Regions from separate parts of the Paenibacillus sp. FSL M7-0134 genome, predicted to be linked through region 2. Evidence: a T-box and tRNA genes for the amino acid it is inferred to sense, from the RefSeq annotation. Region 2 holds a T-box; the other regions hold tRNA genes.
What was found. A T-box is a leader RNA that pairs with one kind of tRNA and senses whether it is charged. The one in region 2 lies ahead of argS (arginine--tRNA ligase), so its partner is inferred to be a tRNA-Arg.
Positions count from the first base shown of each region.

Region 1: it has a tRNA-Arg gene. The T-box ahead of argS (arginine--tRNA ligase) is inferred to sense a tRNA for this amino acid. The anticodon was not compared.
Region 3: it has a tRNA-Arg gene. The T-box ahead of argS (arginine--tRNA ligase) is inferred to sense a tRNA for this amino acid. The anticodon was not compared.
Region 4: it has a tRNA-Arg gene. The T-box ahead of argS (arginine--tRNA ligase) is inferred to sense a tRNA for this amino acid. The anticodon was not compared.

Region 1 covers NZ_JBBOXV010000001.1:1,325,768-1,329,938, forward strand. The annotation lists gene NSQ58_RS05840 (PdaC/SigV domain-containing protein) at 209-1,318, shown strand; gene clpP (ATP-dependent Clp endopeptidase proteolytic subunit ClpP) at 1,445-2,041, opposite strand; tRNA gene NSQ58_RS05850 (tRNA-Arg) at 2,252-2,326, opposite strand; gene NSQ58_RS05855 (sugar-binding transcriptional regulator) at 2,596-3,633, shown strand; gene gap (type I glyceraldehyde-3-phosphate dehydrogenase) at 3,728-4,171, shown strand, end outside.
Region 2 covers NZ_JBBOXV010000002.1:1,827,807-1,831,977, forward strand. The annotation lists gene NSQ58_RS24040 (nicotinate phosphoribosyltransferase) at 1-573, shown strand, start outside; gene NSQ58_RS24045 (MogA/MoaB family molybdenum cofactor biosynthesis protein) at 639-1,154, opposite strand; gene NSQ58_RS24050 (four-helix bundle copper-binding protein) at 1,419-1,748, shown strand; T-box leader at 1,826-2,084, shown strand; gene argS (arginine--tRNA ligase) at 2,143-3,870, shown strand; gene NSQ58_RS24060 (S-layer homology domain-containing protein) at 4,134-4,171, shown strand, end outside.
Region 3 covers NZ_JBBOXV010000001.1:1,887,913-1,892,083, forward strand. The annotation lists gene NSQ58_RS08435 (cellobiose phosphorylase) at 1-417, shown strand, start outside; gene NSQ58_RS08440 (exodeoxyribonuclease III) at 506-1,270, opposite strand; gene NSQ58_RS08445 (hypothetical protein) at 1,287-1,643, opposite strand; gene NSQ58_RS08450 (hypothetical protein) at 1,654-2,286, opposite strand; tRNA gene NSQ58_RS08455 (tRNA-Arg) at 2,598-2,671, opposite strand; gene NSQ58_RS08460 (hypothetical protein) at 2,929-3,837, shown strand; gene tig (trigger factor) at 3,981-4,171, shown strand, end outside.
Region 4 covers NZ_JBBOXV010000001.1:1,824,535-1,828,705, forward strand. The annotation lists gene asnB (asparagine synthase (glutamine-hydrolyzing)) at 1-1,033, opposite strand, end outside; gene NSQ58_RS08185 (hypothetical protein) at 1,197-1,556, shown strand; gene NSQ58_RS08190 (DUF4870 domain-containing protein) at 1,876-2,169, opposite strand; tRNA gene NSQ58_RS08195 (tRNA-Arg) at 2,344-2,417, shown strand; gene NSQ58_RS08200 (TetR family transcriptional regulator) at 2,540-3,148, opposite strand; gene NSQ58_RS08205 (nitronate monooxygenase) at 3,340-4,171, shown strand, end outside.

The DNA of each region.
Region 1 (4,171 bases), on a different contig from region 2:
TGCATCATGTGCAGGCTGGCTTGCTGGCTTTTTTTGTATACCGAAACCTTTTTGTAATGAGTCTGTCATAGCTAAGGGTTATTAGGTGTACATATTGAAATCGGAGAGTGTACAGATTGTAAACTACATACAATAGGGTATAGATATAATAATAAAAGTAGTTATCACACATAGACAATACAGATCATTAACAGGAGGAATATTTAATATGAGTAAGCATGCAAAAAAATGGGGTTCAGCACTGCTGGCGGCAGGGATTTTCGCAGGAGTCACAGCTGTTCCCGTTTCCTATATCCAGGCAGCATCGACGAAACAGCAGCAAGCGACAACACAGCAACCAGGAATCACCATCCAATGGAATGGTAAAACGTTGCCCGCTAAAGGTGTCCAAGTGAACGGGAGTACAATGATTCCGGTGGCCGCACTGCGCGACAGCTTGGGGATTCCAGTAAGCTATGATGCGAAAACAGCGACATATACCGTAGGTAGCGGGTACAATAAACTTTACATTATGGCTTCTTCCTCGGATGCCTACGTCAACGTCAATGGAATCAATACACGTAGTATGGATGCCAAACAGATCGCTGGGAAGCTATACATTCCTATGAGTTTGCTGAAAGACTATCTGGGCATAGATGCTCAATGGAATGCAGCTCAGAAAACAGTAACGCTGAGTAAAAGCCAGCTAAATCCGATTACAATTGCGTCTCAAACACTTCCAGCTTCGAGTAGTGCGAAGGTGTCCTACAAGATTAAGTACCCGCAAATCAGCGGTAGCCAGCTGAATTCTGAGGCTCAACAGGCCATTAACAATGTGCTTAAAAAGCATGCAGAAGGTATATTGGCAGCAGGCAAAAAGATGATGGCTGAGGGAGAGGCTACAACAGAAAGACCGTATGAGTTTGGAAATGATTTTGCGATTGCCTATAACAAAGATGGTATTCTGAGTGTGATTATGCAGGACTACTCGTATACGGGTGGCGCACATGGCATGACGGCACGTAAAGGATATACGTTTTCGCTAGCTGATGGTAAACTGCAGCAATTGTCTGACGTATTGAAGGCAAATCCGAACTACAAAAAGTTCCTCAATGCTGATTTGAAGAAAAAAATCGATGCACTTCAGGCTGGCGAAGGATTCGGCAAATTTAAAGAGCTGGCGGCAGATCAGAATTTTTATGTGACGAACAGTGGAGTAACAATCGTGTTTGATTTGTATGATTATGCGCCATACGCGTATGGAATTCCTGAGTTCACCTACTCGTTCGGTCAACTGCTGCCTCAAGGTGGAAAGCCTTTTGCGGGACAGAATGAATAGTAGAAATAAATAAGTCCAATTGTCTATAACCTAAAAAACAATAAAGCAAAAAAGCTGCCTACCGGATAAGGACATCCGGAGCAGCTTTTTCATTTACCAGTTATCGAAAGAGGTAAATTTCTTCTCTTATACACCTTCTGGAGAGGAGCTAGTTAGCACTTTATCAATAATACCGTATTCCTTGGCATCATCAGCAGACATGAAGTAGTCACGGTCTGTATCTTTTTCAATGCGCTCCAGTGGTTGGCCTGTGCGATCTGCGAGAATGCGGTTCAGTTTATCACGCATTTTCAGAATGCGGCGTGCGCGGATTTCGATATCCGTTGCCTGACCTTGTGCACCACCCAGGGGTTGGTGAATCATAATTTCACTGTTTGGCAAAGCGAAACGTTTACCTTTGGCGCCTGCATTCAGCAAAAACGCGCCCATGGAAGCCGCCATACCTACGCAAATCGTAGATACGTCAGGTTTAATGTATTGCATCGTATCGAAAATGGCCATACCAGCTGTAATGGAACCGCCAGGGCTGTTAATATACAAGTGAATATCTTTTTCAGGATCTTCGGCAGCCAAAAACAGCATTTGCGCAATTATAGAGTTGGCTACAACGTCATTGACGTCCGAGCCTAACAAAATAATGCGATCCTTTAACAGTCTGGAATAAATGTCATAGGCGCGTTCGCCGCGGTTACTTTGTTCTACTACCATAGGAACATAGCTCACGTCAAAAAACCTCCCTTAAATATCGTTAGTGGATTTGGTGGACATGCCGATTACACGTCCCTTATTTATAAACTGTTACCGTAATAACCACATGATAAACAATTTCAAACAAAAAGTCAAAGAAAGTCAAACTAATGATTAAAAAAAAGAGCCCTCAGCGCTCTTATTGGTTAAAACATTATATAGAAGCATCTAAGCGTTCATTTAAAATGGCGCGCCCGCGAGGAATCGAACCTCGATCTCAGGCTCCGGAGGCCTACGTCATATCCGTTGGACCACGGGCGCATAGTTGATTCAATGCAAACAACTAACTAATTAAACAGCTAATTGGAAACAAAGATGATTATATGATATACAGCAGTGAATTGCAAGCTTTTATTAAATGCGCATATTCAGATAAATGGTTGAGAAATATAGGTTCAGATAGACTTGCATATGGAGCAAATATTGGTTAAGATATACGTGGGACTTAAAAAGTTATCCCGGGACGTTTTGAGACCAGTTAGAGATAGAGCATTAGAGACAGAACTTAGAAGTGTGCGGGAGTGGAAAGCATGCGAAAGATATTAGAAATACAGAAGCAGCTTCTGCCCGACCTCATGGATGTTTTGAAAAAAAGGTACACGATCCTGCATCAGATTATGCTGTCCGATGTTGTTGGACGCAGAACACTGGCAGCTTCACTGAACATGACTGAGCGCGTGTTGCGCGCCGAAACCGATCTTCTTAAAGCTCAGGGGCTAATTGAGATTGAGAGTGTAGGCATGAAGGTGAGCAAAGCAGGACTGGATCTGCTGGAACAGCTGGAGCCGATTGCGAACAACTTGTTCGGCCTGTCCCAATTGGAGGACCAGATTCGTCAAGCCTATGGTTTGAGGAAGGTGGTTGTCGTTCCAGGGGATTCGGATGCTTCTCCGTTAACAAAGCAGGAGCTGGGGCGCGCTGGAGCAAAAGCGTTGCTGAGTGTTATGGACGACGAGGATGTGGTCGCTGTAACAGGTGGCACGACAATTGCCGACGTGGCGGAACAACTGGCACTACCTTCTAATGGCCCACTTAAGGGTGGGTGGTTTGTACCGGCACGCGGGGGTTTGGGAGAAAGCATGGAAATGCAGGCCAACACAATTGCTTCCACAATGGCTCGCAAGGTAGGCGCTCAATACCGTCTGCTCCATGTACCGGATTTGCTCAGCAATCATGCTTACAACTCCTTGCTTGAAGATACGAACATTCAGGATATATTGAACCTGATTCGCGAGAGTCGTATCATCATTCACGGGATAGGCAACGCCATAGCGATGGCACATAGACGTAAACTTGATCCCGAAACCTTTGCCCAGATCAGCAGTGAAGGAGCGGTAGCCGAATCGTTTGGTTATTACTTTAACGAAGATGGCGTCGTTGTTCACAGAATGCTGACGCTTGGACTCCGATTGGAGGACATTAGGCGTACCGATACGGTTCTAGGTGTAGCTGGAGGCAAAAACAAGGCGGCCGCTATTCATGCGGTACTGCGTTTCGGGCAAGAGGACATTCTAGTCACCGACGAAGGCGCTGCTGTTGAGATTGTAAGTCGTTATTTAAATGATTAATATAGGATTTATGAATAGTGTTGTCTTGACGGGCTTTCGGGTCTGTCTTGAATATATAAAACTAAACTAAACGAACTTTGGGAGGAACTCACTCATGACAGTTAAAGTTGGTATTAACGGTTTCGGACGTATTGGACGCCTTGCTTTCCGCCGGATTCAAAACGTGGAAGGTATTGAAGTAGTAGCAATCAATGACTTGACAGATTCCAAAATGTTGGCACATTTGTTGAAATATGATACAACACAAGGTAATTTCCAAGGACAAGTAGAAGTACATGACGGCTTCTTCAAAGTAAACGGTAAAGAAGTTAAAGTTTTGGCTAACCGCAACCCTGAAGAACTGCCTTGGGGAGACCTGGGTGTAGACATCGTTCTGGAATGTACAGGTTTCTTCACAACTAAAGAAGCTGCTGAGAAACATTTGAAAGGCGGCGCTAAAAAAGTTGTTATCTCCGCTCCAGCTACTGGCGACATGAAAACTGTCGTTTACAACGTAAACCATGAAATTCTGGACGGAACTGAAACTGTAATCTCCGGT
Region 2 (4,171 bases):
ACGATTTTTAACCTGAAAGCCCAAGGGGCACGTATTGATGTATGGGGTGTAGGAACACAGCTTATTACGGCTTCAGATCAACCTTCGCTTGGCGGGGTGTACAAGCTGGTTGAGCGTGAAGTGGATGGCGAAATGTTGCCGACGATTAAGATCTCGGGTAACCCAGAAAAAGTATCCACACCAGGCAAGAAGGATGTATATCGCATTGTGGATAAGAAAAAAGGGAGAGCTGTGGCCGATTATATTTCTTTCCCGGATGAAGAGCGTCCGCGTAATGGTAAGCGCCTGAAGCTGTTTAACCCTTTGCATCCGTATATGAAGAAGTATGTAGAAAATTATGAAGCCGTACCAATGCTTGAGCCTATTTTTATAAATGGACAGAAGGTATATGAGCTTCCTGAGCTGGATGAAATTCGTGCCTACCATACTTCACAGTTGAAACTGTTTTGGCCAGAATATTTGCGGAAGCTGAACCCTGAAATTTATCGTGTAAATCTGAGCGAGAAGGTATGGGAGCTGAAGCAAAAGCTGATCGATAGCTATATGCAGCCCGAAGTTGAAGAAAAAGAATAGTTGGAAGAGGCACCTCATGAATATATGGGTGCCTTTTTGTGTCGCGGCATGTAGGAAATAGGAGCTTATTTATAAATTTCTCTCATCACATGTCGTAGCTCAGGGACAATAATGCGTTCCATTGCCAAACGAACGGCTCCACGTGAGCCAGGCATAGAAAATACAGCTGTCTGGCCCACAGTGCCAGCTACAGCCCGGCTTAAGATAGCTGCTGAACCAATGTCCTCAGCAAAGCTTAAATAACGGAAGATTTCTCCAAAGCCAGGTAGTTCCTTATCCAGTAGAGAGGAGACGGCTTCATATGTAGTATCACGTGGAGAAATACCGGTACCGCCTGTCAAAAGTACAGCCTCGATTTCATCCTGTGCCGCTGCTTCGGATACTAACTGCTGAATACCTTCGTAGTCATCTTTGACGATGACATATCGAACAACCTTATATCCATTGGTTTCTAGTAGATCCATGAGCAGTCTTCCCCCAGTATCTGTTTCCACGGTGCGGGTGTCCGAGACAGTCACGACCATGCAATTAACCTGTTGCGGGGATTCCTGTCGATGCTCCTCTACAGAAGACATATTCATTGAAATGCTCACTCCTTGATCGGTGGTTAGACATACACTTTTTACAATAGAGCAATGACTGAGTGTATGCAAGTCAGAAACAGGGGCTAAAAATCCATGTGATTAATATCCTTGCACTTGCACACTGGAATATAGTACACTTCCTTACATAAGTCGGGATTACTTTGTTTTTATTTTATTGAAAGCGCGCACATCAAATGATTAATCTTAAGGGTCAGCGGGTAATAGTACACAGCAGGGTCAACAACTGGGAGGTAATGTAATATGAATCATTCATACCAACAATGCGTGGATGCTTGCCTGGAATGTATGAACGCTTGCAATGTATGTTACGTAGCGAGTTTGAAGGAATATGATTTAGCTATGCTGCGTGAATGTATTCGAGTGAGTAGGGAATGTGCAGAAATATGCGGATTTGCTGCTCAAATGCTGCAGCGTGGAACGGATTTTGCCGAGCAAATCTGTGAGCTGTGCGCCAAGGCCTGTGAGGTATGTGCTGCTGAATGCAGCAAGCATTCCCATGATCACTGCAAGCATTGTGCAGAAGCCTGCCGTCGTTGCGTTCAGGCGTGCCGCCAGTTGGTGGCAGTGTAATTACATATATGGAACTAGTGCCTGAAGAGGAAATAATAGGTTGCTTTCTACTGAATAGGTTTGTATAATGATTGGAATTAACGTCATGGAACGGGAGAGTAGCAGCGGAGCCGTATCATTACAGCGAGCCGGAAGAGGTGTAAGCCGGTATGAGGTCCGATGTGAAGCGCACCCGGGAGACGGTTGATCCAACGAGCAGAACTTCTAGTAGATCAGCCCGGCAGACACCGTTATTAGTCATTGGAGTGAAATCGCGATTTGTGTAAGTTAGCTGTAACTACACAACCGATTTACGAAGAGTGGTACCGCGGGGATATTAAAGTTCTCGTCTCTTGAATTATTTCAAGAGGCGGGGGCTTTTTTTGTTAGATTCTATAAAAAGAGGAGAGAGATCATGTTGATGAGGATTGCTGCTCAAGCGATATTGGCCCATACGGGCTTGGAGGAGAAAGAAATTTTATTTTTATTTGAGGTGCCTCCGCAGCCTGAATGGGGAGATGTGGCGTTTCCCTGTTTTGTGCTGGCCAAAAAGTTTCGAAAGTCTCCACAGCACATTGCACTAGAATTGGCGGAGCTAGTGAATCATGAAGAAGGTTTAACTGCTTCAGCATCGGGTGCCTATGTAAATATAACATTGGATCGATCTGTTCATATTCCACTTATGCTTGCTGAATTGAGCAAGGCCGATTTCCTCAGGCCCAATATCGGGCACGGACAGCGGGTAGTTATTGATATGTCCTCGCCCAATATTGCCAAACCGTTTGGTATCGGTCATCTTCGCTCTACTGTTATCGGTGCTGCCTTGTATCGTATTCTTGGTGAAACCGGATATGTTCCAATTAGTGTGAATCATCTTGGGGATTGGGGAACACAGTTTGGCAAGCAAATTGCGGCCTATAAAAGATGGGGAAATGAGGAGCAGCTACAACATGATCCGATTGGTGAATCGCTGAAGCTATATGTTCGTTTTCATCAGGAGGCCGAGCATAATCCGACTTTGGAGGATGAAGGCCGCGAGTGGTTCCGACGTTTGGAGCATGGGGATGCTGAGGCTCAACAACTATGGGAGTTTTTTGTTGAAGTTAGTCTGGGTGAATTTGATCGTATGTACCAGCGTCTGAACATTACATTTGACCGTGTGCTGGGAGAAAGTTTTTACAATGATAAGATGCAGGCAGTTGTTGCTCAATTAAGAGCAAAAGGATTGCTGGAGGAAAGTGATGGCGCGCTCGTGGTTCGTCTGGAAGATGAAGAACTACCTCCGTGTCTTATTCTAAAAAAGGATGGGACCACCATTTATCCGACACGTGATCTGGCAACAGCGATTTATCGTCATGAAGTGATGAAGGCTGATCGGTTGCTGTACGTCGTTGGTGGAGAACAGAAGTTGCATTTCCAGCAGGTGTTTGCGGTGCTGAAGCATGCAGGGGAGGCTTGGGCGGAGCAATGTGAGCATGTGCCGTTTGGATTAATGCGGTTTGCGGGTAAGAAAATGTCCACAAGACGCGGAAAAGTTGTCAAACTGGAGGAGGTGCTGGATGAAGCTATAGCGCGTGCTCAAGCCATCATTACTCAGAAGAACCCCGATTTGCAGGAACAACAGGCAGTAGCTGAGGACGTTGGTATCGGGGCGATTATTTTTGGTGATTTAAAAAACAACCGGCTGAATGAAGTGGATTTTTCGTTGGAGGAGGCGCTGACCTTTGAAGGCGAGACCGGGCCTTATGTGCAGTATACTCATGCGCGCATACGCAGCCTTCTGGAGAAAGCTCACGCTCGCGTCGATGTTGATAATACCAATTCTAGCGACAACGCCCTTGTCCAAGATAGCCATTCTCGTGATTTGAATGACGTATCGGATGGAATGTTGGGTGACACAGGTTGGGCGCTGCTTAAGCAGTTGGATCGCTATCACGGACAACTGATACGTGCGGTTCGCCAACTGGAGCCTTCGGTAATTGCGAGATTTGCATTGGATACGGCCCAGGCGTTTAACCGTTTTTACGCCAAGGAAAGGATTGTCGATGGTGGACAGTGGCGTATTCAGTTGGCGGAACAAACTGCCGATATTCTGGCATGCGCGCTGCAACTTCTTGGTCTGAAAGCACCGAATCGGATGTAAGCAAAGCGAACAAAGGGGAGCGAGTTTTTGCTGGCGGGATGACTGCTACCCAGACCTGGCTCTTCCAAAGGAATACTGTAAAAAATAAATCGGTTACAGGCACTTTTGGGTATGTATAAAGATTGTGAGCAGAAAAGAGTTAGACGGGTACACTAAACGCAGGTATTCCACTGTTTTGCAACCAATTTGTGCATATTTGAAACATTTGATGCTTTTATTGCGTCGGTAAGTGTAGAAGCAAAGTAAACATGGAGGTGTATCTCATGAAAAAGAACAAAAGCGTGACAGCTGCCCTGCTTGT
Region 3 (4,171 bases), on a different contig from region 2:
TCCTTTATTGCTAGTATTGCTAATCCTGATGCAAGTTTGCATGGAACGGGATATATTGCGAGGCTGAGCGGATCTACGGCAGAATTTATTCATATGTGGATATGGATGATGACCGGCGGGCAACCGTTTGGCTATGATCATAGGGGCCTATCCTTGAGACTGGAGCCCAAGCTGCCAGGCTGGCTGTTCACAGCTACAGGTGAGCTATCTTTCTGTTTTCTCGGAAGCTGCCAGGTGACTTATTTTAATACGGATCGCAAGGATACTTATGCACCGGAATGCATAGTGACCCAGTATGTACTGCATTACGCCAGTGGCGAAAAGAAGACGATAAGCCAGGCTGTATTAGATCAAAAAGAGGCGCAAGATGTGAGAGAGCGGTTGATTTCCCGTATCGAGGTATATTTGGGGAAATAGCTCCATTAATTAAAGCCGTCATGCTGCAATAACAGAGCATGACGGCTTTTTAAGACTTCATAAATCCTTGTGCCAGGCAGGGGGGGGGCTATGCTGAAATATCTTGCAACTCCAATATCACAGGACAGTGGTCACTGCCTGTAATATGACAATCAATGCTCGCATCCATCAATAGCGGACGAAGTCTCTCCGAGACGAGGAAGTAATCAATCCGCCAGCCGATATTCCTTTCTCTCACCTTTAGCATGTAGGACCACCAGGAATAAACATCCGTCCGGTCAGGATAAAAGTATCTGAAGGTATCTATAAATCCGGCGTCTAGCAGCTGTGACATGCGTTCCCGTTCCTCAGGCGTAAATCCGGCATTTCCGTAGTTAGCTTTGGCATTTTTGAGGTCGATCTCCTGATGAGCTACGTTCAAGTCTCCACAAACGATGACAGGCTTCAAAGCATCCAGTTGTTGCAGGTAGCTGCGAAAACGGTCTTCCCATTCCAGTCTGTAGGGCAGTCGGGATAAGTCCCGTTTGGTATTTGGTGTGTACACATTGACGAGATAAAATTTTTCGAATTCCAAAGTAATGGTTCGGCCCTCCGGTTCTTCATTTTCTTCAAGTCCATAATGCACAGAGAGCGGCTTGATTTTGGTGAAAATAGCCGTGCCGGAATATCCTTTTTTCTCAGCATAATTCCAGTATTGTGTGTATTCCTCCATGTTCTCCATGAGGATTTGACCTTCTTGAAGCTTCGTTTCCTGTACGCAAAAAATATCGGCATTTGTTTCTTTTAGATAAGTATAAAACCCTTTGGTCACACAGGCTCTTAAGCCATTTACATTCCAAGATATTAATTTCATTTGATTAATCTCCTTGCTAATTCACGCGGTCAAGCGATGTGATTTGTATATCCTTTGTTGACATAAGTTTATAAATGTCTTCTATCTGGACTTCATAGGTCTTTTCATCAAAATGGTCCTGACCAAACATATAATCGTTTATTTCTATTGCCTTAAGGTTTTGTTTGGTATTCATAGTCGAAGGGAAGTATTCGATATCTAATGAGGCTTTATTTCCGGCCAACACTGTCTTGAGAACTTTCGCGGTTTGTAATACTCGTTCTTTTTCCAAGGGCAATCCTGAGTCAGTTAGATCCTCGAATACAATTATACGAATATACTGATCGCCGAACGCTTTGGGATTCAGTTTAAAATCGTCGTATTCTTTGATCATTTTATCCGTGTTACCTCTCCCAAAGGGCGTTAAGATAATTTTCTCTAAATGGGACATCCTCATAAGGACGCTTAGTCATGTTAAAGAGGACGGAAGGATGACGATTAGAGATCACCTCCATGGTATATTCAGTAGAGGGAATACTATGATAGCTAATATTTTGAATTTGAAAGTCCTCTCCATATTTCTGCTCCAGATATTGCTCTGATTCTGCGGCTACGTTGCGTTTATTTTCACCTGTTTGTGTAAAAGGCTCGATAATATCTACGTATTTCATTGTGACTGCAAGAAGTAGAAGTGTAGCTCCCAAAGCGAGACTGAGTAAAGTGCGCCATTTGGATGGCAAGGATACACCTGTCGGTGCTCTCTCCGCATGGTGTGGAATTTGAAAAGATCGTACTGTAAAAACAATGCCTAAAATGTGAAAAAAAATGGCCAACGGTCCCGAGATAATAAGCAGGTATCCGAGTGAAAACATTGTAAAATAGATCAGAATTCCCTGTGTGATGATAAGAGCCGCTCCTCCAATCATATAGGAAGGAATGGCGAGATAAAACATACCCAATCCAGTACCTAATATAGAAAGCAAAGTGGCAAGAAAACGATGAATTTCCCGCGACTTTTGGAGGTTATTCGTAATCAAGGGAGTCAGTCTACCTCCTTTACTTAAAAATGGTGCAACATGATAGATGATAGCAATTTCTGCGTTTTTTTGAAAGAGTAGAGACTTGAAACCAGCGCCTAAAGTAGCGTTGGGCAGACTACTCTTTCTACATTATTTATAATGAAAAAAAGCTCCCTTGCGGAAGCTTTTTTTGGTGTAATATATCAGGAGAGAACTCTCCTATGGTCGACTGCGAAGTATAGGCTAACGATGCCGATGGCCCGACGTTCCCCCGTGGTTTATCTCATGAGAACAAAAAAAGCCTCCATTATGGAAGCTTCTTGTTATGACGTCCCAGGAGGGATTCGAACCCCCGACCGACGGCTTAGAAGGCCGTTGCTCTATCCAGCTGAGCTACTGGGACATAAAATTCAAGCGAATATTAATATATCATATGGATAAAAGAAATTCAAGTCTTATTTTGCATATATCGCTTATTTAAGCTTTATACAGCATAAATTCTGAGTAGACGTAGTTTTTTTTGCCTTATAAAAGGGTATGTTAGAATACAGGTGAATATGTGTAAGACGAGTGGTTGGACTTCGGCTACTGTTTCTCATATAATCTACAAATACTTGAGCTTGCGAAGGAGAGGGGGTGCCTTGAATAAAGGACTCCAAGGTGACGACAAAAGAAAATAATATTGTATTGTTTCCGAAGACACTGGACTATTATCAAATTCAACTTACTGTGATGCTTGAAAACGAACGTTACGGAGAGGCGATGGCGATGCTGCGTTTTTTAATGCAGTGTCAGGGACAGGAGCAGAAGCAGTACGATGAATGGAACGCTCTATTACAATGGCTGGAAGCTGCATTTCCACAGTACGCTGACAGTGGGGCGGTAACGGACGCTGTGGAAGAAGAAGTCAGTGAAGTAGAGTTAGCTCGCCGTCATGCACGCTTTAAGCAGGAGCAGGATGCAGGCTACGGCAACAAGCTATTGCGGATGGCTATGGATGAACCCTTATCCGAACAGACGATTTTAGCATTGGAGCAGTTGTCCTATCTGGAACTCCCAGAAATCGACGATGCCTTGCTTCGCTGGATTACGGAACGGGAAATCCATCCTTTACTTCAATTCCGTGTTCTACAGACCATGCGACGACGCGGAACGGAAGGGACGATAGAAATCAGACGGGGTGATGAACAAGCGGAAATCGACATTGAAACGGTTCCGTTACAGCCAGGTGATTTTCCAGAGTCGATTATGCGTATTTTGGAACGGGTGGCCGATCAGACTGAGGTGCACGAGCCTACACTATTCTATTTTGCACAGGAGCTGTGGTCACAGTTTGTGATGGCAGTATACGGTACGAAAGATTATAGATCAATGTTGGTGGAAGAGGACGGAATGCCGGATATTTGGGCTGCAGCACTCCACCAGACAGTTTCGGAAAGTTTGAACGGAAATAATAATGAGGAAGAAACCCGTGCTATATATGGCATTACAGATGCGTTGCGTTTCCGTTTTGAGCAGGCGTATCGCTCGATGCGACTATTCGTAGCGGCGGGAATGAACACTCCTTAATGACCGGAAACGTTTACCTGTGAAGCATTCAAAGGGCTGCTCTTGAAAAAGACAGTAATGTTAGATATACTATAGTGGTTATTTTGTGTGCGTTGATTGTAATGAAAACTAAGTGAAGATTTTGTTGGAGGGGAAAGCATAAAATGAAAGCAACTTGGGAGAAAATAGAGAAGAACCTTGGGGTTCTTGAAGTTGAGGTTGACGCGGATCGTGTAGCCGCTGCACTCGACAAAGCTTTTAATAAAGTGGCAAAACAAGTAAGTGTACCAGGATTCCGTAAAGGTAAAGTACCACGTCCTATCTTTGAAAAACGCTATGGTATTGAAAGTCTGTA
Region 4 (4,171 bases), on a different contig from region 2:
AGTTGTTCAGAGCTGCTACGACTTCTGGCGTATCGAATTCAATCCAGTGATGATTTGTCCCTAATTCATCCACCATCCGCTGAATCCAGGGGGCATCGGCTCCGGGTTGAAACGCATGGGCTTTAAAATGCTTGTCGTTATCCACATAATCGACCGAATACGTATGAACTTGTCCTTGCCCGGTACGGTTATAATAATCGACAGCTAATGCGGATAGAGCGCTTGAATCCAGCCCGCCAGACAATAAGGTGCACACTGGAACATCCGAAATGAGCTGCCGCTCCACCGTATCCAGCAACAGTTCTCGTACCTTGAGCGCCGTTTCTTCGGTGTTATCCTCATGCGCAATGCTTTCCAACTTCCAGTAGGCTTGAATGCGCACGCCGTCGCGGGTGTAGGTTAGCGTATGCCCGGGACGTAGCTCCTTCATGGACGAATAGACGCCGTGTCCGGGGGTACGTGCAGGCCCAATGATAAAAATTTCGGCCAATCCCTCGGCGTCCACTGCTGCTTCTACTGCTGGATGCTGAAGCAGTGCTTTGGGTTCTGAGCCAAATACGAATACTTCTTCGGTTTGGCTATAAAATAACGGCTTCACTCCCAGCCGATCCCGTGCCAGAAATACCTGCTCCCGCTCACTATCCCAGACCGCAAACGCAAAAATGCCGTTTAACCGATCCACACATTCGGGGCCCCATTCGATATAGGATTCGAGCAGCACCTCCGTGTCGCATTGTGTACGGAAAAAATGCCCGCGCTGTTGGAGCTCTTTTTTCAGCTCAGGCGCGTTATATATTTCCCCGTTATATACAATCGTATAAGTGATATCCTCCAGCTGCCGGATCATGGGCTGAGCGCCATTTTCCGGGTCCATTACGCTCAGTCTTCGGTGTCCGAAGGCACACGGGTTGGATATCCAGGTACCCGCAGCATCCGGTCCGCGATCGGAGAGCGTTTGTGTCATATTCAGCAGCAGCTCAGATTGATGCATTAAGTCTCCGTTCCACTGTATGAAACCTGTAATTCCGCACATGTCTGTTCATCCTCTCTTTGTCGTGTTCATCCAGTGTTGGAATGAATCAAAAACTAAATCCCCAGTTCATCAGTATATATGCCGAAAAGAAGCATAAAATGTCTGTCCGTTCCGAAAACTACAGATGGGGAAACCCGTCTACTCGCAAGGAAGGAGGGAGACCATGTACTACATCAAGGATGCCAAAATACGCCGCTTCACTGAACTTGACGGAGTGCGCTGCGCTGAGGTAGAGGTGCGGCCCGGTGCCGCAGATGACCCGGAATTGCTGGTCTATATCACGGCCAAGGATCAGACGGATGGTCAGCATGACTATGACATGGTACGGATCATCCGCAATGACGCCGATCTGGAGCTGGATTGGTACGACAATAATCTGCATTCGGCATTTGAGGAAGTGACAGACAAGGCTTTTACCGACTCTACACACATTACTGCTGGTGAGGAGCGAGAGAAGTTTAAAAAAGAATTGCTCTCCTATGGGCAGCTCAGTACAGAGTTCGCCAAGGAGTTCGGGGCATGAGGATATGGTGTGCTATGCCTCGGCTTTTGTTGATTTGGGCTCCGGCGCCATCGCCGGATCAGCGTGAAAGGAGGGGGAAATCATAGACGGCAAAGCGAAGTATAAGAAAAACAAAGGCAGCAGTTATATTCATAACAATGAGTTCGCGGAAGAAGTATTGGAGAAAAACGTAAGACATGAAGTACGGAAAAGTCCTAAACGCTTTGGGAATAAATAAGCAGCCATTGAACTAAATAGCAACAGCAACTCATCAAAAATGACCCTAAAGAAGCCTCCGTATCCCGCCAAATTTGCGGTATGCAGGAGGCTTCTTTTTGAACTAAGCCGCTTCACGCAGCGTCATAATCCCTTTGTAGATGTTATAAACAAAAACCCCGAGATAGACCACTACGAATAGCAGTACAAACCCGATCACTGAACCTGCATGATTCGCCGTAATAATAAAATACACTAGCGGAATTGCCGCAATAATGGGAAAAATATGCGATAAAATAGCCTTTTTTGCATGTCCCTGAACATATTCGTCCCGTACTGCAATCCACACAATGACAGGCACTAGAAAAGGTGCGAAGAAAATGCTGAAATAACAAAGTGACGACAAAAGACCTCTCACGGATTAACCCCTCCTTTATGCATGGTTCTTTGTACATAATACCCCGTTAGCGTCCAAATGATTCCTTTTGCAGCCAGCTTCCCTATATCATAAAAAAATGCTTTTGACAGTTGCCCGAAATGTGATATAATAATCAATGCGTTGAATACATAAGGTTTTATTGATTACCATCTTGTCCCAGTAGCTCAGCTGGATAGAGCAACGGCCTTCTAAGCCGTCGGTCGGGGGTTCGAATCCCTCCTGGGACGTATAGCAAAAAGCTTCCTACATGTAGGAAGCTTTTTTGTTTTTCAGTGCTGCCAAAGCGCTGCGCTACCTGCGCACATGGTGGATTTTATCCGGTGAAGCTAATGGAGAGGGTATTCCATGTTCATGGAGCTTGAAAAAAGGTATGATGCATTCCAAATTTGATATTATCCATAATAATATTTGCCACATCCTTTGGAGTCATATTTGGTGAATATTCATACCACCATTTAACCGTTGTCATTGCAGATGCTGCAAACAAACGAGTTAATAACTCCTGCTTTTCTGAAAGTTCCTTCTTCGTAATTTCTGTTCCATTGCTATTTTCACGAAGACATTCCCCGGTTCTCCTTTCAAATATGCGTGTCATATCTTCATAGACATATAACTCCATATTTTTATTCCACAATATAAGGTACCAATCTTTATGATCATACATAAATTGGAGTTGTTTTCTTAAAGCATTCAAGGATTCGATGTCATTATTCTCCAGATTAAAAGATGCTAGATTAATATTGTTTGAAAGTTCTTCTAATGTTGATTTTACCAATGATTCTCTTAGCTGATATTTATCTTCATAATATTTGTAGAATGTAGAACGATTAATTCTTGCAGTTGTAGTAATATCTTTTACGGAAATAGATGAAAAGTTTTTTTGACTAATACATTTAGCAAACCCATGTTTTATATTTTCAAGTGTTTTCACAACACGTAAGTCTGTTATCTCATTCAATATGTGTCACACTCCAATTCACTAATTCTACATATTAAAAACAACAAAAGCTATCAGAACTGTTGTTTAAGCAACATTCAGGGTAAGCCTTACTGATATTCTGGATCTTTTTTCTTTATTATAATCTTAATATAAAAGAATATTTGTATAAATGGTATCCATTTTGTTCAATATGAAAAGGAGAATCTTTTATGTCTAACAATCGTTTATGTAAAGTTTTAGGAATTGAAAAACCAATTATTCAAGGACCTATGGCTTGGGTTTCAACAGCACCATTAGTTGCAGCAGTTTCTGAAAGTGGAGGTCTTGGTGTATTAGGAGTAGGATTTGCTCCTTTAGATTTTATTAGGGACCAGATTATTGCTACAAGAAATCTTACGAGTAAACCGTTTGGAATCAATGTAATTATGAACTCTGAATTATTAGATCATGTAACTAAAGTTGCTTCGGAGGAAAAACCACCAGTAATTTATGCAGATACGCTAGTGGGACTTGATTTTGAGTTATCCCGAAAATACTTTTCTATATGGCATGAATTAGGAATAAAAGTAATCGTAAAAGCAAGTACAATTCAAGATGCAATGACTGCGGAGAAAGCGGGGGCTGATGCAGTTATTGTAAAAGGCTGGGAAGGTGGCGGACATACTACTTATGAAGCAACAACGGTTCTTGTTCCACAAGCAGCGAACTGCTTATCTGTACCAGTGATAGCCTCTGGCGGTATTGCAGATGGAAGAGGAATGGCAGCAGCTATCGCTCTTGGTGCTGAAGGCATTGAAATGGGAACCATTTTTATGTGCGCAGAGGAAACAGTAGTACATGCAAATGTAAAAGATGCCATGTTAAAAGCTGGTGACATGGAGACTGTGATAACAGGATATTCTACTGATGAGCCATGCAGACAATTGAAGAACAAGCTTTCAGAGGAAATGACGGAAATTGAAAACAATTACAGCAAAAAAGAAGCAGCAGTAAAACTAAAAGAAGTTGCTGAAAGTTCTTTGAAAAAGGCGATGCTGGAAG